2 regions of the Mesorhizobium sp. M0815 genome follow, and region 2 is predicted to be linked to the other one. Evidence: predicted binding sites of a transcription regulator. Region 2 holds the regulator's gene; the other holds the start of a gene.
What was found. Region 2 encodes LexA, which represses DNA repair genes until DNA is damaged. Its sites were predicted from a motif close to TGTTCNNNNTGTGTTCNG; they were not measured.
Positions count from the first base shown of each region.

Region 1: the regulator LexA is predicted to act here: its motif matches at 7,620-7,637, upstream of dnaE (DNA polymerase III subunit alpha).

Region 1 covers NZ_JAMYOU010000001.1:230,180-241,462, forward strand. Annotated here, with positions in the region: gene NKI01_RS01095 (DNA polymerase IV) at 58-1,386, shown strand; gene NKI01_RS01100 (hypothetical protein) at 1,392-1,898, opposite strand; gene NKI01_RS01105 (DMT family transporter) at 2,072-2,953, shown strand; gene NKI01_RS01110 (ion channel) at 2,963-3,766, opposite strand; gene dnaE (DNA polymerase III subunit alpha) at 3,825-7,352, opposite strand; gene NKI01_RS01120 (acetyl-CoA carboxylase biotin carboxylase subunit) at 7,830-9,842, opposite strand; gene NKI01_RS01125 (S-(hydroxymethyl)glutathione dehydrogenase/class III alcohol dehydrogenase) at 10,056-11,183, shown strand; gene NKI01_RS01130 (hypothetical protein) at 11,180-11,283, shown strand, end outside.
Region 2 covers NZ_JAMYOU010000001.1:46,588-57,870, reverse strand. Annotated here, with positions in the region: gene lpxD (UDP-3-O-(3-hydroxymyristoyl)glucosamine N-acyltransferase) at 1-86, shown strand, start outside; gene fabZ (3-hydroxyacyl-ACP dehydratase FabZ) at 79-543, shown strand; gene lpxA (acyl-ACP--UDP-N-acetylglucosamine O-acyltransferase) at 557-1,390, shown strand; gene NKI01_RS00235 (LpxI family protein) at 1,397-2,299, shown strand; gene lpxB (lipid-A-disaccharide synthase) at 2,289-3,455, shown strand; gene gltA (citrate synthase) at 3,551-4,879, opposite strand; gene gltX (glutamate--tRNA ligase) at 5,058-6,479, opposite strand; partial or broken gene NKI01_RS00215 (ComEC/Rec2 family competence protein) at 6,576-9,039, shown strand; gene lexA (transcriptional repressor LexA) at 9,033-9,764, opposite strand; gene kynU (kynureninase) at 10,236-11,283, shown strand, end outside.

The DNA of each region.
Region 1 (11,283 bases), 180 kb from region 2:
TCCCGGCCCACCTTGTCGTGGCGTCCGTCCTGACGTACCATTGCATTTGTTCTCTTTATGTTCGCAGCGATGGCGGCCCCTGTCAACAATCCCGAACACGGTTTTTGCCGCGACTGCCTGAATTTTCAGCGCAGCGAGGCACGCCGTTGCGAGCGCTGCGGCAGTCCGCGGCTTGCGCGCCATCCCGAGCTTTACCGGCTGCGCCTTGCCCATATCGATTGCGACGCGTTCTACGCGGCGGTCGAAAAGCGCGACAACCCGGCATTGAAGGACCGGCCGTTGATCATCGGCGGCGGCAAGCGCGGCGTCGTCTCCACCGCCTGCTATATCGCCCGCATCCATGGCGTGCGCTCGGCAATGCCGATGTTCAAGGCGCTCGAAGCCTGCCCGGACGCGGTGGTCCTCCCGCCGGACATGGAAAAATACGTCCGCGTCGGCCGCGAGGTGCGCGCCATGATGCAGGCGCTGACGCCGCTGGTCGAGCCGCTCTCGATCGATGAGGCCTTCCTCGACCTCGCCGGCACCGAGCGCCTGCATGGCCTGCCGCCTGCGGTGGTGCTGGCGCGCTTCGCTCTCAGCGTCGAAAAGGAGATCGGCATCACCGTTTCGGCAGGCCTGTCCTATTGCAAGTTCCTGGCCAAGGTGGCCTCGGACTTCCGCAAGCCGCGCGGCTTTTCGGTGATCGGCGAGGCCGAGGCTATCGGCTTCCTGGCCGAGCAGCCGGTGACGCTGATCTGGGGCGTCGGCAAGGCCTTTGCCGCCACGCTCGAGCGCGACGGCATCCGCACCATCGGCCAGCTGCAGCGCATGGAACGCGGCGACCTGATGCGCCGCTATGGCGTCATGGGCGACCGGCTCTACCGGCTTTCGCGCGGCGAGGACGACCGCCGCGTCGTTCCCGACCAGGACGCGAAAAGCGTCTCGGCGGAAACCACTTTCGACACCGACATCGCCTCCGTCGAGGAACTGGTTTCGGTGCTGAGGGCGCTGGCGGAGAAAGTCTCGGCCCGGCTGAAAAAATCCGGCATTGCCGGACGCACCGTCGTCCTCAAGCTGAAGACCCAGGATTTCAAGATCCGCACGCGCAATCGCCAGCTCGGCGATCCGACCCGGCTGGCCGACCGCATCTTTCAGACCGGGCTCGAGCTGCTACGCAAGGAAGCGGATGGCACGAAATACCGGCTGCTCGGCATTGGCGTCAGCGATCTCTCCGACGATGACCGGGCGGACCCGCCCGACCTGGTCGACGTCAAGTCACGCAAGCGCGCCATGGCCGAAGGCGCCATCGACACGCTGCGCGGCAAGTTCGGCCGCAGGGCGGTGGAAACCGGCTATACCTTCGGCAAGGGCCGTGATGCGCACCCGCCCGAACCGATCGAGGAGTGATAGTGCTAAGTGCGCCGCAGATCGATCCGGCTGGTAATCACGCGCTCGCCGGTTTTCGGGTCGACGTCGATAACGGTCAGCCGCATGCCGTCCTCGCCATTCTTCTCGACCGTCATTTGCGCCTTGCGATCGCCATTGACCTCCTTGGCCCAGCGGATGCCGAGATTGATTGCGTTGCCTTTTCGGCTGCCGCTCAATTGCGCCGGCCCGGTGCGCGATCCGACATAGGTGCCGCTGTATTTCGTCCCGCTGGACCTGAGGTCCGCGCTGATGTCGCGCGTCACCAAGATAAGACCGCGGCAGCTGCCGTCGAGCGACAATGAGTTCGACGTCGCGTCGGAATTGAAGTGACAGGAGACATTCACCGTCGGCGCATCGGTGGTGACCTTGACGATGCCCTTGCCGGCGAAATTCCCCTGGAATGAGCGAAGAAAATCCGGATCGTCGGCATGCGCTGCGCCGGCCCCGGCCGCCAGGCAGCCGGCAAGTACAAATCGTGCGAGTGATTTCATCGGACCGCTCCTCGTTGGTATCCAAACACAGCACGCAAACACTGAGGGACCAACGCTTCCCTCAGCGGCGGGTTCCGGCTTCAACATCACTGTTTGCAACGCTTCACGGCTGGCCCAGTCAAATGCGTCGGCTAGCGGTTGCGATGAAAGCGCCGGCTTGCGACATAGCGCGCATGGTACCCGCACCCTCGATCCCCAAGGCCGCGTTCTGGATGGCGCTGTCGATCGCCTCGTTCCTGGCGATGTCGGTCGCCGGCCGGGCCACGACGGCAGAGCTCAACGTCTTCCAGGTGCTCGAGCTGCGCTCGGTGATCGGCTTTTTCATCCTGCTGCCGCTGGTCATGATGTCAGGCGGTTTTGCGGCGATGCGCACCGGGCGTCCGCTGGCCCATATCGCCCGCAACGTCGTCCACTATACCGGCCAGGCTGCCTGGCTTTACGCCCTGACGCTGATCCCGCTTGCGGTGCTGATCTCGATCGAATTCACCACGCCGATCTGGACCGCCCTGCTGGCGGTCGTTTTCCTCGGCGAAAGGCTCTCCCGGCCACGGCTTGCGGCAATCGTGCTGGGGCTGATCGGCGTGGTGATCATCGTGCGTCCGGGCGTCGGCGCGGTCAATCCGGGGCAGGTTATCGTGCTGGGAGCCGCGGTCTGCTTCGGCGTCTCGGTGGTCCTCGTCAAGTCGCTGACTCGGACGGACAGCGTCGTGCGCATCATCTTCTGGATGCTGATCATCCAGTCGGTGCTTGGCCTCGTCCCGGCGCTGTACGAATGGCGCAACCCGCCGCTCGAGCTCTGGCCGTGGATCCTGCTGATCGCGTTTACCGGCATGTCGTCGCATTTCTGCATGGCCCGCGCACTTGTCTATGCCGATGCGACGGTCATCTCGCCAATGGACTTTTTGCGCGTACCGCTGTCGGCGGTGATCGGATGGCTGCTTTATCACGAGCAGATCGACGCCTTCACCGCCGGCGGCGCCCTGCTGATCCTGCTCGGCAATCTGCTCAATCTGCAGAAAAAAGCCGCCAAACCGGCTGAGGTGGCAGCATCGTAGCCCTGCAATTCAATCGCCATCGTCGGGTATGTTCAGAACGTGCCCACAGGCCTTGCAATGGACGGCGTCAGGCTCGTGCCGCTGCAGCCCGCATTGCGGGCAAGGAAAGAACACCTTGGTGGGACGGAAGAGCGCCTGCGCAAGCCTGACGAACAGCGATATGCCGATGATCATGGTGGCGATCGCGGTGAGCTTGCCGGCCACGCCGGGCAGGACGATGTCACCGAAACCGGTCGTGGTAACTGTGGCGACGGTGAAATACAGCGCATCGACATAGCCTTCGAGACCGCCCACGGTGCGGAAGAAGAAGGTGTAGACGAAGCCGGTGATGACAAAGAGGAACGTCAGGAAATTGATGACCGCGCGGCTCGCCTCGCGCCATCGCCTGAAGCCGCGCATCTCGAGAAATCGCCACAGCGCGCCGCTACGCGACAGCGACCACAGCCGCAGGATGCGCAAAAAACCGAGATTGGCCAGCGCCGTAGGCATCAGCAGAGTCAGCAGGATGAAGGCATCGATCCACGACGCCGGCTGTCTCATCAGGCGCAGCATGTCGTTGGAGGCAAGCAGCCGGGCAATCATGTCGGCGGCGACGAGTGCTGCCACGGAGTAGTCCAGCCAGAGGAACGAGGACGACTTCTGGATCACCGGCGTGGCAATAAAAAAGGCAATGATGGCGAGGTCGATGACAACAGCCGCAAGCTGAAACCGGAACGCCGCCGCTGTGCGCCCGTGATATAGCTTGCGCAGCATGTCGCGGAGCCGCGCCAAGGCTGAAGAATCCTGCGCTCCACTCTTGTCTATTGCATTCATGGCGACTGCGATAACGTTTGGGCCACCAGCCGTCCAGTGTTGCCAGCCGGGCAGCCGGCTACACCAGCTCCACTTCCACCACGCCTGGCACAGCGCGCATCGCCGACGCGATCTGCGGCGAGACGCGGTAGCGGTTGGGCAACTCAATCTCGACCTCGCCCTCGCCGCCTTCCTTGATGACGATGATGCTCACCTGACTGTCGCCACGCTGCCCAAGTTGCGATTGGATTGTCGATGCCGGTGCGTCATTTCTGACGAAGATGCGCAGCGCTTTCTGGATGCGGCTTGCCTCGTCCTCCAGCGACTGCACGGTCTGGATGCGCAGATTGACGCCTTCCGGCCTGTCCTCGGCCGAAACGGTGATCACCACCGAGCGGCCGGGTTCGAGCAGGTCGCGGTATTGTGCCAGCCCCTCCGAAAACAGCACCGCTTCATACTGGCCCGACGTGTCGGAAAACTGCACGACGCCCATCTTGTTGCCGGTGCGCGTCTTGCGTTCCTGCTTGGTGGTGACGGTACCGGCGAGCCGGCCGGCGGCAGCACCGCGTTTGACGGCGGCCGAAAACTCGCCCCAGGTCTGCACCCGTATTTTCTGCAGCGCCGCCTTGTATTCGTCGAGCGGATGCGCCGAGAGATAGAATCCAACCACCTGGAATTCGCGGTGCAGGCGGTCGGCGGCGAGCCAGGGGTCGGTCGCCGGCAGGTTGAGTGCCTGCGACTGTGCGCCAAGCGAGGCGCCAAAAATGTCATGCTGGCCGGTGACGGCATTCTGCTGCGCCAGCGATGCCAGCCCCATCATCCGCTCGACGCCGGCCATCATCGCCGCGCGGTCGAGGCCGAAGCAGTCGAGCGCGCCGGCCATAATCAGGCTTTCGAAGACGCGCTTGCCGACGATCTTCGGATCGACCCTTTCGCAGAAATCGGCGAGGCTCTTGAACGGTTTTTCGCCGCGCGTGGCGACGATGTGCTCGACCGCCGCGTCGCCGACGCCCTTGAGCGCGGCCAGCGAATAGAAGATGCGGTTCTCGCCGACCTCGAAATCCCGGAACGACGTCATCACCGATGGCGCCACCACTTCGATGCCGAGACGCAGCGCATCCTGGCGGAAATCGGCGAGCTTGTCCGTATTGCCCATGTCGAGCGTCATCGATGCGGCCAGGAATTCGACCGGGTCATGCGCCTTCAGATAAGCGGTCTGGTAGGAGACGACGGCATAAGCGGCCGCATGCGATTTGTTGAAACCGTAGTCGGCAAACTTTGCCAGCAGGTCGAAGATGAAGTCGGCTTGCGGCTTGCCGACGCCGCGCTCGACCGCACCGGAAACAAAGCGCTCGCGCTGCTTGTCCATCTCGGCGCGGATTTTCTTGCCCATGGCGCGGCGCAGCAGATCGGCTTCGCCTAGCGAATAGCCGGAAAGCTCCTGCGCGATCTGCATCACCTGTTCCTGGTAGACGATGACGCCTTGCGTCTCCTTGACGAGATGGTCGATCTTCGGGTGGATCGACGCCATCTCCTCCTCGCCGTGCTTTCTGGCGTTGTAGGTCGGGATGTTCTCCATCGGCCCCGGCCGGTAGAGCGCGACCAGCGCGATGATGTCCTCGATACAGTCGGGCCGCATGCCGATCAGCGCCTTGCGCATGCCGGCACTTTCCACTTGGAACACGCCGACCACCTCGCCGCGCGACAGCATGGCGTAGGTTTCCGGGTCGTCGAGCGGAATGTGGGCGAGATCGATCTCGATGCCGCGGCGGCGGATCAGCTTGACCGCCCTGTCCAGCACGGTCAGCGTCTTCAGCCCAAGGAAGTCGAATTTCACCAGCCCGGCCTGCTCGACATACTTCATGTTGAACTGTGTGACCGGCATGTCCGAGCGCGGATCGCGGTACATCGGCACCAGTTCCCACAGCGGCCGGTCGCCGATGACGATACCGGCGGCGTGCGTCGAGGCGTGGCGGTAGAGACCTTCCAGTTTCTGCGCCGTGTCGAGCAGCGTTTGCACGATCGGCTCCCGCTCGGCCTCTTCGGCAAAGCGCGGCTCGTTGGCGATGGCGTCGGCGAGCTTGACTGGATTGGCCGGGTTCGACGGCACCATCTTGCTCAGTTTATCGACCTGACCATAAGGCATCTGCAGCACACGGCCTACGTCGCGCAGCACCGCGCGCGCCTGCAGCGTGCCGAAGGTGATGATCTGGCCGACCTGGTCGCGGCCGTATTTCTGCTGGACGTAGCGGATGACCTCCTCGCGCCTGTCCTGGCAGAAGTCGATGTCGAAGTCGGGCATCGACACGCGGTCGGGATTGAGAAAGCGCTCGAACAGCAGCGAAAAGCGCAGCGGATCGATGTCGGTGATAGTCGTCGAATACGCAACCAGCGAGCCGGCGCCCGAACCGCGGCCCGGCCCGACCGGAATGCCTTGCGCCTTGGCCCATTTGATGAAGTCGGCAACGATCAGGAAATAGCCGGGATATTTCATCTTCTCGATGACCCCGAGCTCGAAATCCAGCCTCTCGCGATACTGGTCGGCCGTGTAGCCGGGTGTGAGCCCATGCGCCGCCAGCCGCGCGTCCAGCCCTTCATGCGCCTGCCGGGCAAGCTCCTGCGCCTCCGCTTTAACCGCTGCGTCGGCGTCGGCGACATCGCGGCCGGCAAAGCGCGGCAGGATCGGGTTGCGGGTCTTCGGATAGTAGGAGCAGCGCAGCGCGATCTCGACGGTGTTGTCGATTGCTTCCGGCAGGTCGGCGAACAGCCTCGCCATATCGGCCTGGCTTCGCAGGAAGTGGTCGGGTGAAAGGCGGCGGCGATTGTCGGCCGCAACCACGGAGCCTTCGGCGATGGCGATCAGCGCGTCATGCGCCTCATAGTCTTCACGAGAAAAGAAAAACGCCTCGTTGGTGGCAACCAGCGGCAGATCGTGGCGGTAGGCGAGGTCGACCGACGACTGCTCGATCGTGCGGTCGTAGCCGGACACGCGCTCCAGCTCGACATAGAGCCGGTCGCCGAACAGGCCCTTGAGCGCCAGGAGCCGGGTCTCGGCGAGTTCGCGGCGGTCCTCTTTCAAGGCATTGCCGATCGGGCCTCGCGGCCCGCCCGTAAGGCAGATCAGACCGTCGGAGTGGCCCTGCAGCATCTCGGTCGTCAGATGCACCGCTTCCCCGGGCGGTGTCTCGAGGTAGACGCGGCTGACCAGCCTGACCAGATTGCTGTAACCGGCCTCGGTTGCGGCGATCAGGACGACGGGCCGCATCTCCGGTCCTTGCCGCCTGCGGTCGCGCTGGCTGTCGCTCGCCTCGCCGGAAAAGGCGAGGTCGATCTGGCAGCCGATGATCGGCTGGATGCCGTCCTTCCCGGCTTTCTGGGCGAATTCCAGCGCGCCGAACAGATTGTTGGTATCGGTGACGGCTATTGCCGGGCACTCGTCCTGCACCGCATGGCCGACGATCTTGCCGAGCTGCAAGGCGCCTTCGAGCAGAGAATAGGCCGAATGCACGCGCAGATGAATGAACCGACGCGCCGCCTGCTCCGCCCGCGACGCCTTCGCATAGGCCTCGCGCAGCAAGGGATCGCGTGGAAGTCTCTCATCCGCCATGGTTTTTTCGCGCCGCCTCACAAGGACTCAGTCGATGAAGATGTATTGTCCGGCACCGGGTAACACGAGTCCAGCGGAAGCGATTGGAGCTTTGTGAGTTTAGAGCAACCGCCGAACCTGCCAATCTCCCCCCTCGTGGGGGAGATGTCCGGCAGGACAGAGAGGGGCGCTGTCCCGCCGACGTCAGGCCTGAAAACAAAAAACCCGCCACAGCGGGCGGGTCGTTGGAGCCATTTAGCACGATACCCAAATTAATAGCATAGCTGCCGGCACAAAGCAAGAACAAAATACGTTGCGGCGGCAAAAAAGCGAATTCCGCACGCCCGAGCCTCGTTGCCCAACGAATTGTCAGGTCGCGTTTCTTCGCGCCACTCTCTGTCCTGCCGGACATCTCCCCCACGAGGGGGGAGATTGGCCGTCACCTCGGCTTTCGCTAATCTCCAACGTCCCAGGCCGGCGCCGAGGCGGATTTCAGCCTCACGCGAATTGCATGATCACCGCATCGACCGCAAGGCTGTCGCCGGGCTTGGCGTTGAGCTTCGATACGATGAGATCGCGCTCGGCGCGCAGCACGTTTTCCATCTTCATCGCCTCGACCACCGCCAGCGTCTCGCCGGCCTTGACCTCCTGCCCCTCGGCAACCGCAATCGACACGACGAGGCCAGGCATCGGGCAGAGCAGCATCTTCGACGTGTCCGGCGCCACTTTTTCCGGCATCAGCCTTTCGAGTTCGGCGGTGCGCGGCAGCATGGCGCGGGCTGTCACAGACATGCCTTTCCAGGCAAGGCGGAACCCGTTCAGCACCGGCCTGACCTGCGCCGCGACTTTGCGGCCGCCGACCGTGCCGCGCCAGATGAGATCGCCCGGCCGCCAGTCGGAGGTCACCCTCAGTGCCTTGTCGCCGTCGATTGTGAGGTCGAGCTCCATCGGAATGGAAATCATGCCTTCGACGATGGCGACCGAAAGATAATCCCGGCCGATCTTCACCGCCCAATCGCGTTTCAAGGCGCCGGAATGCGGCGCCAGCCGCCCGCCCAGCCGGTCGAGCCGGTCGCGGCGCAGCAGTTCGACCGCGGTGGCGATCGCGGCCAGCACCGCTTTCTCCTCGGCGTCTGGCACGATGGGCGCGAAGCCGTCTGGGTATTCCTCGGCGATGAAAGCGGTCGATATCAGCCCTTCCCGCCAGCGCGGATGCTGCATCAGCGCCGCCAGGAACGGTATGTTGTGCTCGATGCCGTCGACGACGAAACTGTCCAGCGCTTCCGACATCGCATCTATTGCCGCAAGCCGTGTCGGCGCCCAGGTGCACAGCTTGGCGACCATCGGATCATAGAACATCGAGATTTCCGAGCCTTCGGTGACGCCAGTATCGTTGCGGATGACTATTTCGCCAAATTGCCCCTCGTCCGGCGGCCGGTATCTCGTCAACCGGCCAATCGACGGCAGAAAGTTGCGATATGGGTCTTCGGCATAGAGGCGGCTTTCCACCGCCCAGCCGTTCAGCTTGACGTCGCCCTGCTTGATGGCGAGCTTTTCGCCGGCTGCCACGCGGATCATCTGCTCGACCAGGTCGATCCCGGTGACCAGTTCCGTCACCGGATGCTCGACCTGCAAGCGCGTGTTCATTTCCAGGAAATAGAAGTTCTTGTCGCTATCGACGATGAATTCGACCGTGCCGGCGCTCTGGTAGTCGACCGCCTTGGCCAGCGCCACCGACTGCTCGCCCATGGCTTTGCGGGTCTTGGCATCGAGGAACGGCGACGGCGCCTCTTCTACGACCTTCTGGTTGCGGCGCTGGATCGAGCATTCGCGCTCGCCGAGATAGAGCGTGTTGCCATGGGCGTCGGCGAGCACCTGGATTTCGATATGGCGCGGATCGACAATGAACTTCTCGATGAAGACGCGGTCATCACCGAACGAGCTTTTGGCCTCCGACCGCGCCCGGTCGAAGCCGTCGCGCACCTCTGCCTTGCTCCAAGCGATGCGCATGCCCTTGCCGCCGCCGCCGGCCGAGGCCTTGATCATCACGGGATAGCCAATTTCGCCGGCGATCTTTTCGGCATGGGCGGCGTTGTCGATGACGCCGAGCCAGCCGGGCACCGTCGAAACCTTGGCGGCGTTGGCGAACTTCTTCGATTCGATCTTGTCGCCCATTGCCTTGATGGCCTTGGGCTTCGGGCCGATGAAGACGATGCCTTCCTGCTCCAGCGCCTCGCAGAAGGATGCCCGCTCGGACAGGAAACCGTAGCCGGGATGCACGGCCTCGGCCCCTGTCGCCTTGCAGGCTGCGATGATCTTTTCCGGGGCCAGATAGCTTTGCGCGGCGGGAGAAGGGCCGATATGCACCGCCTCGTCAGCCATTTCGACATGCACCGCGTCGCGGTCGGCGTCGGAATAGACCGCGACGGTGGCGATGCCCATCTTGCGCGCAGTCTTGATCACGCGGCAGGCGATCTCGCCACGGTTGGCGATCAGGATCTTTGTGAACATGCAGGCCTCGTCCCTCGGCTGCCCTTCTTTTCTGGGCTTCCCGTTTTATGGGCTTCAGGGGGCCGGTCAAGGCAAAGTCGGAGCCTATCCCGGATGCAAATCGGCGAGCTCTGACGAAAATCCGGGATCAGAACGTCGCTTCGTGCATAGCGCAGAGCTGAGTGGTAAGTTAAATCTAACCTGGATTGCAGACTGCCATGGGAGGATTGCCTGATGAAAACGCGCGCCGCTGTCGCCGTCGCCGCCGGAAAACCGCTGGAGATCATGGAGGTCGACCTCGACGGTCCCAGTGATGGCGAGGTGCTGGTCGAGATCAAGGCAACCGGCATCTGCCACACCGACGAGTTCACGCTGTCGGGCGCCGACCCGGAAGGCCTGTTTCCGGCGATCCTCGGCCATGAGGGCGCCGGCATCGTCGTCGACGTCGGCAAGGGCGTCACCTCGGTCAAGAAGGGCGACCATGTCATCCCGCTCTATACGCCGGAATGTCGGCAGTGCCCCTCCTGCCTGTCGCGCAAAACCAATCTGTGCACCGCGATCCGCGCCACGCAGGGACAGGGCTTGATGCCTGATGGCACCTCGCGCTTCTCGATCGGCAAGGACAAGCTGTTCCACTATATGGGCTGCTCGACTTTCTCCAATTTCACCGTGCTGCCGGAGATCGCGGTGGCCAAGGTCAATGCCGACGCCCCCTTCGACAAGATCTGCTACATCGGCTGCGGCGTCACCACCGGCATCGGCGCTGTCATCAACACGGCCAAGGTCGAGCAAGGCGCGACCGCTGTCGTCTTCGGCCTCGGCGGCATTGGCCTCAACGTCATCCAGGGCCTGCGCCTTGCCGGCGCCGACATGATCATCGGCGTCGACCTGAACAACGACAAGAAGGCCTGGGGCGAGAAATTCGGCATGACGCATTTCGTCAATCCGAAGGAGGTCGACGGCGATATCGCGGCTCATCTCGTTAACATGACCAAGCGCGGCGCCGACCAGATCGGCGGCGCCGACTACACGTTCGACTGCACCGGCAATACGAAAGTCATGCGGCAGGCGCTTGAATCGTCCCACCGTGGCTGGGGCAAGTCGGTCATCATCGGCGTTGCCGGCGCCGGCCAGGAGATCTCGACGCGGCCGTTCCAACTGGTTACCGGCCGCACCTGGATGGGCACCGCCTTCGGCGGCGCGCGCGGCCGCACCGACGTGCCGAAGATCGTCGACTGGTACATGGACGGCAAGATCGAGATCGATCCTATGATCACCCACACGCTGAAGCTCGAGGACATCAACAGGGGCTTTGACCTTATGCATGAAGGCAAGTCGATCAGGAGCGTGGTAGTCTATTGAAGGAGGTACTGATCCGGGTTCGGATCCGATATCCGAATTTCAGTGAGTCGCTCAGTATGCAGAGCTGGCAATTCGGCGAACATCTTTGGGTAGCGCTTAG
Region 2 (11,283 bases):
AGCCGATGGCGGAAGCCATGCGCGAGATAGCGGCCTTGCGCAGACTTGCACGGACGCGCAAACAGGGTGAGGGGGGAAATGGCTGAGATCGCAGCGGCGACGCTCGAAGCGGTTGACATAATGCGGCTGATGAAGCTCCTGCCGCACCGCTATCCGTTCTTGATGATCGACCGCATTGTCGACATAGATGGCGACGAATCCGCCATCGGCATCAAGAACGTCACCATAAACGAGCCGCATTTCCAAGGTCATTTCCCCGACCAGCCGGTCATGCCCGGCGTGCTCATCATCGAGGCGATGGCGCAGACGGCCGGCGCCATCTGCATCCGCAGCCTCGGTACGGAAAAGCCGTCGCTGGTTTATTTCCTGACCATCGACAACGCCAAGTTCCGCAAGCCGGTCGTTCCAGGCGACCAATTGAAAATTCATGTGAAGAAAATCAAGAAACGCGGCAATCTTCTCAAATTCGCCTGCGAGGCCCTCGTCGATGGCACCAAGGCGGCGGAAGCCGAGATCTCGGCAATGATGGTCGCAAGCGGCTGACAAACGAATGCTAATGAAAATCCAGACAGTCATCCATCCATCGTCGGTCATCGAGGCAGGCGCCCAAATCGGCGAAGGCGCCCGCATCGGACCCTTCTGCTACGTCGGCCCCGACGCCGTGATCGGCGACCGTGTCGAACTGGTCAGCCATGTGTCGGTGATGGGCGCGACCACCATCGGTGCATCGACCAAGGTCTATCCGATGGCGATACTGGGCGGGCCGCCGCAGAACACCAAGCACAAGGGCGGCCGTACCACGCTGGTGATCGGCGAGAACTGCGCGATCCGCGAAGGCGTCACCATGCATCTCGGCACCGATTCCAGCCGCGGCGAAACGACGATCGGCGACAACGGCAATTTCCTCGCCTATGCCCACATTGCACATGACTGCGTGGTCGGCAGGAACGCCACCTTCGCCAATCAAGCGACGTTAGGCGGGCATTGCGAAGTCGGTGACAATGTCTACATCGGCGGCCTTACCGCGGTTCATCAGTTTGTCCGCATCGGCGATAACGCCTTTCTCGGCGGTTGCTCGGCGATCGTCGGCGACGTCATTCCCTACGCCATCGCCGTTGGCAACCGTGCCAGCCTTCGCGGCCTCAACATCATTGGCCTGAAGCGCGCCGGCCTGCCGCGTTCCGAGATCCACTTGCTGCGCAAAGCCTACAACACGATCTTCGATCGCTCTCGGACCGTCGGCGAAAACATCGAGTTCGCCAAGGCGGAATTCGCCTCGTCGCCGACGGCCATGAAGATCGTCGATTTCATCGCTGGCCGCGGCAAGCGGCACTATGCCGTGCCGTCGCTCAAAGGTGGCGACGGCGACGATACCGATGATGAAGACTGAGGGCAGATGACGAAGATTGAGGCTGCCGGAAAGGGCCTTGATCTCGCGCCAGATGCCAAGGTCAGCATCATCGCCGGCGGCGGCAGTCTCCCGGTCGAAATTGCCCGAGCGCTCGCCCGGCAAGGCAAACCTCCCTTCGTCGTCATGGCGGCGGGCGAGGTCGACCGCATAGTCGATTTCGAGCCCTATGAGCAGGCAAGCTTGAGGCTGGAGGACGTCGGCTCGCTGCTGCCGATGCTCAAGCGGCATCACGTTACGCATCTGGTGACCGCGGGACATATTACGCGCCGCCCCAGGCTGAGCGCCATGCGCCTCAATTTGGGCCTGCTCGCCTGGCTACCCAGCCTTCTCGTCGGTGTAACCCGGGGGGACGATACGGTGCTGAAACTGTTCGTGCGCAGGATCGAGCGCAGCGGCATCAAGGTTGTCGGCGCTCACGAGATCGTGCCGGAACTGGTCGCCGCTGAAGGCCCGCTGACCAAGATGGCGCCACGCAAATCCGACTGGCGCGACATCGAGGCGGCGCACGCTGCAGCAAAAGCTATCGGCGCGCTGGATATTGGCCAGGCGGCTGTTGCGGTTGGTGGCCGCGCCATCGCGCTGGAAGGCGTCGAGGGCACAGACGGGCTGCTCGAGCGGACAAAACAATTACGCGGGCACGGCAGGCTGGCTGGCAGGAGCCGTGGTGTTTTGGTCAAATGCGCCAAGCCCGGTCAGGAACTGCGTGCCGATCTGCCCTCCATTGGCCCTCTGACCGTCGAGGCGGCGCATGCCGCCGGACTGGCCGGCATTGCCGTCGAAGCCGGCCGCTCGCTGGTGCTCGAAGGTCCTGCCACCATCGGGCGTGCCAATGCACTCGGCCTGTTCGTGATCGGCCTGCCTGCTGCGGAGCCGGCGCATGGCGAATGAGCAGCCGTTGAAGATAGCCGTCGTCGCCGGCGAGGAGTCCGGCGACCTGCTTGGCGCCGACCTTGTGCAGGCGTTAAAGCGCATGACCGGGCGCGAAGTTCGGCTCGTAGGCATCGGCGGCCGCCATTTGCAGGCGCTCGGTTTGGCGCCATTGTTCGACGGCAGCGAGATCGCGCTGATGGGGCTTAGCGCTATCCTGCGCGACCTGCCGCGCCTGATGCGGCGGATCGGCCAGACGGCAAACGCGATTGTCGATGAAAAGCCCGACTGCCTTATCACCATCGACAGTCCGGATTTCTCGCTGCGCGTCGCCAAGAAGGTGCGCGCCGCCGATCCGACGATCCCGATCGTCCACTATGTCTGCCCGAGCGTATGGGCTTGGCGGCCGGGCAGGGCGGCGGCAATGAAGCCATATGTCGATCACATTCTTTGTATCCTGCCGTTCGAGGTGAAGGAACTCGCTCGCCTGGGCGGGCCGCCCGGCACCTATGTCGGGCATCGCCTTGCACACGATCCGGGCATAGTCAGTGCCGCCAGGGCGCAGGCGCAGCCGCGTGACCTCTCCGCCGACCGTGTGAAAACGTTGCTTGTATTGCCCGGTTCGCGTCGCGGCGAGGTGCGGCGCCTGGTCGGGCCGTTCGGCGAAACGGTATCGATCCTGCGGGCGCGCGGGCACCGCTTGCGCTTGCTGTTGCCGACGGTGCCGCACGTCGCCGACCTGGTCAGGACCTCGGTCGCGAGCTGGAACGAGAAGCCGGAGATCATCCTTGATGCCGAACGCAAATGGCAGACCTTCGGCAAGGCCGATGCGGCGCTGATCGCGTCGGGGACGGTATCGCTGGAACTGGCACTGGCGGGCGTGCCGATGATCTCCTGCTACCGGCTCGATCCGGTCATGCGCATGGCGCAGGGACTGATCAAAGTTTGGAGCGCAGCCTTGCCCAATCTCATCGCCGACCGGCCGGTCGTGCCGGAACACTACAACCAATATGTGCGTCCGCATTATCTGGCGCGCCAGCTGGAGGCGCTATTCTCCGATACCGCCTACCGCGCCTGGCAGAAGGACGGTTTTGCCGAAATCGCCGGGCGTATGGCAACCGACAAGCCGTCAGGCGAGATGGCGGCGGGGGTGGTGATGGGCATGGTGAGGAAGTGAGCGAGTAGTGAGTAGCGAATAGGAAATGGTGCTGGCCGTAACAGCCAAGCTGCTTCAGCTACTACTCGCTACTCGCTACTCGCTACTCGCTACCTTCACCGCTTCGCGATCGGCACGTAATCCCGTTCCGGCGCACCGGTATAAAGCTGGCGCGGACGGCCGATCTTCTGGTGCGGGTCCTCGATCATCTCCTTCCACTGCGCGATCCAGCCGACGGTGCGGGCAACCGCGAACAGCACGGTGAACATGGTAGTGGGGAAGCCCAGCGCCTTCAGCGTGATGCCGGAATAGAAATCGACGTTGGGGTAGAGCTTCTTCTCGATGAAATAGGAATCGGTCAGCGCGATCTTTTCCAGCTCCATGGCGATGTCGAGCAGCGGATCGTCCTTGATGCCGAGCTCGCCCAGGACTTCGTGCGCGGTCTTCTGCATGATCTTGGCGCGCGGATCGTAGTTCTTATAAACGCGGTGGCCAAAGCCCATCAATCGGAACGGATCGTTCTTATCCTTGGCGCGCGCAATGAATTCCGGGATGTGATCGACATGGCCGATCTCGCCCAACATGTTCAGGGCTGCCTCGTTGGCTCCGCCATGTGCAGGACCCCACAGGCAGGCGATGCCGGCAGCGATACAGGCAAAGGGATTGGCGCCCGACGAGCCGGCGAGGCGGACGGTCGAGGTCGAGGCGTTCTGCTCGTGGTCGGCGTGCAGGATGAAGATGCGCTCCATCGCGCGCGCCAGCACCGGATTGATCTTGTATTCCTCGCAAGGCACGGCGAAGCACATATGCAGGAAGTTGGCTGCGAAATTCAGTTCGTTCTTCGGATAAATGAACGGCTGGCCGATGTGGTATTTATACGCCATCGCCGCGATCGTTGGCATCTTGGCGATCAGCCGCATCGAGGCGACCATGCGTTGATAAGGGTCCGAGATATCGGTGGAATCGTGATAGAAGGCCGACAGCGCGCCGACCACGCCGCACATCACCGCCATCGGATGCGCATCGCGGCGGAAGCCGGTGAAGAAGCGCGACATCTGCTCATGCACCATGGTGTGGCGCGTCACCCGGTAGTCGAAATCGTCCTTCTGCGCCTTGGTCGGTAGTTCTCCGTAGAGCAAGAGATAGCAGACTTCGAGGAAGTCGCCGTGCTCGGCCAGCTGGTCGATCGGGTAGCCGCGGTGCAAGAGAATACCGGCATCGCCATCGATGAAGGTGATTTCCGATTCGCAGCTCGCCGTCGACGTAAAACCGGGATCGTAGGTAAATACGCCGGTGGTGCTGTAGAGCGAACCGATGTCGATGACATCAGGTCCTACCGAACCACTTCGTATCTTGAATTCATGGGTTTTGCCGTCGAGTTCCAGTTTTGCCGTCGACGCCTGGGTTTTGCCGCCAAATTCCATCTTTGTCGCAGGTTCGGTCATAGCAAACTCCTTTTTGTTTCCTCAGGCCGGCAACGGCAAAACATTGAACCCAACACGTCAAAAGCATCGGAATACGCACATTTGCGCCCGCAATTGAATCTGCGCGCCAGATTAGGCCAAGACCCAATGTTGCACTGCGAAACACACCTTTCAATGCCAATCTTCTTGGGCCAGTTTCCTAATCGATTTGATCGGCAATCCGCGCCAGGCCTTCCTCGCGGCCAAGCACGGCCAGCACATCGAAGACGCCGGGCGAGGTGCTTTTGCCGGTGAGCGCGGCGCGCAGAGGTTGGGCCACGGCGCCGAGTTTGTGGCCGCCGGCCTGCGCATAGTCGCGGATCGCGGCTTCCGCCGAGGCGGCAGACCAGTCCGAAATCGTGGCCAGTGCCGCATGAGCGCCCCGCAGGATCGCGCGCGCCTCACCGCTGAGCAGCGCCGCCGCCTTCTCGTCGACCGGCATCGGCCGCTCGACGAACAGGAATGCAGCCCCTTCAACAAGTTCGACCAGCGTCTTGGCGCGCTCCTTCAGGCCTGGCAAAGCGGCAAGCAATTGCGCCTTGCGTCTGTCGTCGAGGCTAGCTGCGATCGCCGGACCGCCGTCGAGATAGGGCAGAGTGGCGATGAAGATGTCGAGCAGCGCCGCGTCGTTCATGCGGCGCATGTGCACGCCGTTCAGCGCCTCGAGCTTGGCGAAGTCGAAACGGGCGGCGCCCTTGTTGACGTCGCCAATGTCGAACCATGCGATCATGTTGGCGATCGACATGATCTCATCGTCGCCGTGGCTCCAGCCAAGCCTCGCCAGATAATTGAGCAGCGCCTCCGGCAGGTAGCCCATGGCGCGATAGGCCTCGACGCCGAGCGCACCGTGCCGTTTCGACAGCTTGGCGCCGTCGGCACCGTGGATCAGCGGGATATGCGACATCGACGGCACCTCCCACCCCATGGCATGGTAGATCACCGTCTGGCGGGCGGCGTTGGTCAAATGGTCGTCGCCGCGGATGATGTGGGTGACGCCCATGTCGTGATCGTCGACGACGACGGCATGCATGTAGGTCGGGTTGCCGTCCGAGCGCAGAATAATGAAATCGTCGAGATCCTTGTTGGGAAAGCGCACGTCGCCCTGGACGCGGTCATGCACAACCGTCTCGCCGTCTGTCGGCGCCTTGATGCGGATCGCCCCCTTGGCGCCGGCCGGCGCCTCGGAGGGGTCGCGGTCGCGCCAGCGGCCGTCATAGCGGGGAGGCAGCCCCTTGGCTCGTGCGCTCTCGCGCATTGCCTCCAACTCGGCAGGCGTCGCGTAACAATAATAGGCCTTGCCCATGCGAACGAGTTCCTCGGCCACCTCGCGATGGCGCGGCGCACGCTCGAACTGCGACACCGGCTCACCGTCCCATGTCAGGCCAAGCCAGGAAAGCCCGTCGAGGATGGCCGCGGTTGCCGCATCGGTGGAACGCTCGCGGTCGGTGTCCTCGATGCGCAGCAGCATCGTGCCGGCTGTGTGCTTGGCATACAGCCAGTTGAACAGCGCCGTGCGCGCCCCGCCAATATGCAGATAGCCGGTGGGCGAGGGGGCAAAACGGGTGACGACCTTGTCGGGCATGGAACTCTCAGGCAGGCGAAGGAAGTGGGTTTGCGGACTTTCGCGCGTTGCGCGTTCATGTAGCATAGGAGGTCGAGGGCGCAAGGGGCAGACCCGATGGCTGTGCGAGGCCGTGGTGCGGGCGAGGGCGAGGACGTTGGCAGCGGCGTCAGCGAACGCTTGCTGTTTGCCGCGCCCGTGCCTGTCCTGCCGGCACCGGCATTGCTGCCGGTTCCACGCTTTGATGCCCCGTCGCTGCCGGCGAGCGACCCAGCAACGGTTCTCGTGCCCGCGGCCGAGCCCATCGTGCGCCTACGCCGGCGTTTCCGCCTCCCGTCACCGTCCCGTATCCGCAACGGCGTAACCTCGGCGGTCGGCCTGGAGCTCGACCGTGGGGTCGCCTTCCTGCTGGTGCCGGTGTTCCTCGCATGCGGGGATCGTATATTTTGCGCTGGCGGTGGAGCCGGCCTTTCCACAGCCGATCGCAATCGTCGCCTTGGCAGCCCTCTGTGCCGTCGCCTCGCGGTCGTGGCCCAGAACCCGCCTGTGCTTCATGGCGGCGTTGCTCTGCGCGCTTGGCGTGCTTGCCGCCAAGGTCGAGACCTGGCGTGTCGGAACGCATATGCTCGGTTCCGAAATCTCGACGCGCCTCACGGGTCGCGTCGTATCGTTCGAGCCCATGGCGAGCGGCCGCATCAGGCTGACGATCGATGTGATCTCAACCGCCAGGCCGACACTGCGCTACATGCCGGAACGGGTCCGCGTTTCGGCGATGAAAATACCGGCTGAGCTGACCGCCGGTTCCGAGATCGCCGGCTATGTGCGGCTGCTGCCGCCGACCGGGCCGGTGCGGCCCGACAGCTATGATTTCTCCTTCGACAGCTATTTTGCCGGTATCGGCGGCAGCGGCTTTTTTCTCGGCAATCCGAAAGTCGTGTCGTCGGGCAGCATGCCGTTTGCCGCGCGGCTTTCTTCCGCGATCGAAGACGCGCGCGAATCCATCGCCGACCATATCCGCAGCCGCATCGGCGGCGCCGAGGGCGAGATTGCTGCTGCGCTGATCGTCGGCGTGCGCGCCGGCATTCCCGAGGAGATCAACGAAGCGATGCGGCGTACCGGCATCTACCACATCATCTCCATCTCGGGGCTGCATATGGCGTTGGTCGCCGGCACCATTATGGCGCTGCTGCGCGGCGCCTTTGCGCTGTTTCCCGATTTCTCATCGCGACGGCCGGTCAAGAAATACGCGGCGGCCGCCGCGCTTTTTTCGATTGCGGCCTACCTCGTCTTTTCCGGCATTGTGGTGGCGGCCGAACGCAGCTTCATCATGTTGGCGGTGATGCTTATCGCCGTGCTGTTCGACCGGGCCGCGCTCACCATGCGCAACCTGGCGATCTCGGCCATCGCGGTCATTCTGGTGTCGCCGCACGAGGTGGTCGGTCCGAGCTTCCAGATGTCCTTCGCCGCGACGGCGGCCCTTGTCGGCGCCTATGCAGGCTGGTCCGATTACCGCGCCGGCGGGGCCACCACGCCGCCGCCCCGGCGGTCGCCGCTACGCTTTGCCACTAGAAAGGTACTGATGGGCATGGGCGGCCTGGCGATGACCTCGATCATTGCAGGGAGCGCCACGGCGCTTTTCGCCATATGGCATTTCCAGCGCGTGGCGCCGCTCAGCCTGTTCGCCAATCTGGCCATCATGCCTATCGTCTCACTGGTCGTCATGCCCTTCGCCGTCCTCAGTGCGCTGGCGATGCCGTTCGGCGCGGATGGGCCTTTCCTCTACGTGATGGGCAAGGGGCTGACGGCGATGATCGCCCTGTCCGGGTGGATCTCCGAGCGCTCGCCGATCGATGCGGTCGGGCTGATTTCGCTGAGATCTGTCCTTTTGGTGACGATCGCCCTCGTCATTGCCAGCATGGCGACGACCTGGTTGCGGCTCGTGGCCCTTCCTTTTGCGCTCGCCGGCTTGCTAACGACAACGCAGACGCGCGTACCCGATGTATTGATCTCGGAGGACGCACGGCTCGTCGCGCTGCCGATCGGCAGCGGTGAACTCGCGGTCAACCGGGCACGCCCGAATGAGTTCACCATCGACAACTGGAAACGCGCGCTCACATCAGAGGCTATCGTCGCGCCGGAAACACCTGGAAAGAACGATCCGCAATTCGACATTGCCGATCCGGCCGACTTACCGCCGGGCATGCCGTTCATTTGCACGGACGGTCTCTGCCTTGCCAGGCATCCATCCGGCGCGATCATCGCGCTAGCCAATGACCGCGATACTGCACGGCCAGCCTGCGCCTTTGCCAGCTTGATCGTCATCGACGACGCCACCGCCCATAATCCCTGCTACTACGACCGGCTGGTCCTCGTCGTCACCAAACGGCAACTGGCGCGCGCGGGAAGTGCGGCCGTCTATTTCGATCCACAAGCGGCAACACGCGCCGAAATCCGCTTCGCCGTCGAAAAATCATACCGGCCCTGGCACGTGCAGCGGAAATTTTCACGCGCGGCGCGGGGCATGCCGCCATACCGCAGAGCCGACAAGCCAAAAGCCGGCGCCAAGGGCGCAGCTCAGTAGCGGCGGATCAGCCCAACGAGCTTGCCCTGCACCTTGACCCTGTCTGGTCCGAAGATGCGCGTCTCGTAGGCCGGATTGGCGGCTTCCAGGGCGATCGAGGCGCCCTTGCGGCGGAACCGCTTCAGCGTCGCTTCTTCCTCGTCGACCAGTGCCACCACGATCTCACCGGGGCTCGCCGTATCGGCATTGCGGATGATCACCGTGTCGCCGTCGAAAATGCCAGCCTCGATCATCGAATCGCCTTTGACCTCGAGCGCATAATGCTCGCCGCCCATGATCATGTCCGGCGGCACCGAGATCGAATGCGTCTGGTGCTGGATGGCATCGATCGGCACACCAGCGGCGATGCGGCCCATCACCGGGATAGACACGGCGGCGACGACATCGTCGTCATTGCCGGCTGCAGGGACGCGCGACGATGTCGGCTTGCCTTGCCGAGGACCTTGCCCAAGACTGCCCTGGATGACACTCGGCGAGAACTTGCGTGCCGCATTGAGGCCGGGGGCGATCGAATCGGGCAGGCGCAGCACCTCCAGCGCACGGGCCCTGTTGGGCAAACGGCGAATGAAGCCGCGCTCCTCCAGCGCCGTAATCAGCCGGTGGATTCCCGATTTGGAAGCCAGGTCGAGCGCTTCCTTCATCTCGTCGAAGGAGGGCGGGATACCGCTTTCCTTCAGCCTTTCGTGGATGAACATAAGCAGTTCGTGTTGTTTGCGTGTCAGCATAGCGACCCCCAACAGAATCAGAAAAACAAACCCAGAACAAACACTATCTGTTCCAGTTGTGTTCCGCAACTGTTTAAAGTTTAATGAATGTGTTAGGGCTCGGGTAACGATACCACTCGCCAAACCGGGACGCTGCATTTTCACCGCCGCGGGCCTCATCGCCTTGATTCTGCTTTCGTTTGCGGCCTCTGGGTTTCCAGAAGGCGGCACTGGTATCGGCCGTCAGCCGGCAAAGGGGCACGGAATTGAAGCCGTATCGACTGTGCGGTTTGGTCAATGCACCGTGAACGAAACGAACTCAAAACGCCAACCTTGGGTTGGCTTGGCTCCTGGTTTCCACCGCATGGTCAGGCAACTTGTCGCCGGTGGAGCCTTGCTGCGCGATACCAGGTAATGGAGAACCGCTCGTGACCGATGGATGCCGTCGATGCGTGTCCGGCGTTGCGGTGAATCTTGGGGAGCAGACAAATCATGACAGGAATTCCCGATCTCGTGGCCATAAGGGCGATGGATGCTGCAGATCCGCTGCGCGCGATGCGCGACCGCTTTGTGCTGCCGCAAGGAGTGATCTATCTCGACGGCAATTCGCTAGGGGCCGCTTCGCGTGCCGCTTTCGATGAATTGAGCAAGGCAGTGACCGAAGAATGGGCGCATGATCTCATCCGCGCCTGGAACACGGCCGGCTGGTTCAACATGCCGCTCGAACTTGGCGACCAGCTCGGGCGCCTGATCGGTGCCGCGGCCGGCCAGACGGTGGTCTGCGACACGACATCGGTCAACATCTACAAGCTGCTGCACGCCGCCATGGCCATGCGGCCGGAGCGGCAGGTCATCGTCGCCGAGGGCGACAGTTTTCCGACAGACCTCTACATGGCTGAGGGTGTGGTTTCGACGCGAAAAGATACGCTGCTGCGCCTCTCGGGGGTCGACGCGCCGAGCATCGAAGAGCTGATCGACGAACGCACCGCCGTGGTGCTGGTCAACCACGTCAACTACAAGTCGGGCGAACTGCGCGACGTGCCGGCGCTGACGCGCAGGGCCCAGGAAGCCGGGGCGATGATCGTCTGGGATCTCTGCCACACCGCCGGTGCGATGCCAGTCGAGCTCGACACGGCAAACGCCGATTTTGCCGTTGGCTGCACCTACAAATATCTGAATGGCGGACCGGGCGCGCCTGCCTTCATCTATGCGGCTGAGCGGCATCTTGCCGACATCCAGCAGCCGCTCACCGGCTGGTGGGGCCATGCACGGCCCTTCGCCTTCGAGCCAGGCTATGCGGCCGGCACCGGCATCCGCCGGTTTCTGTGCGGCACCCAGCCGGTCCTGTCGATGCGCACGCTGAAGGGCGCGCTCGACATCTGGAACGATGTCGACATGACGGCGGTGCGCAAGAAGAGCATCGCGCTGGCCGATCTGTTCATCGAGCTTGTCGAGGCAAAGTGCGGCACTTACGGGCTAACGCTCGAAAGCACGCGCGACGGGGAAAAACGCGGCAGCCAGATTTCATTCATGCACGAGC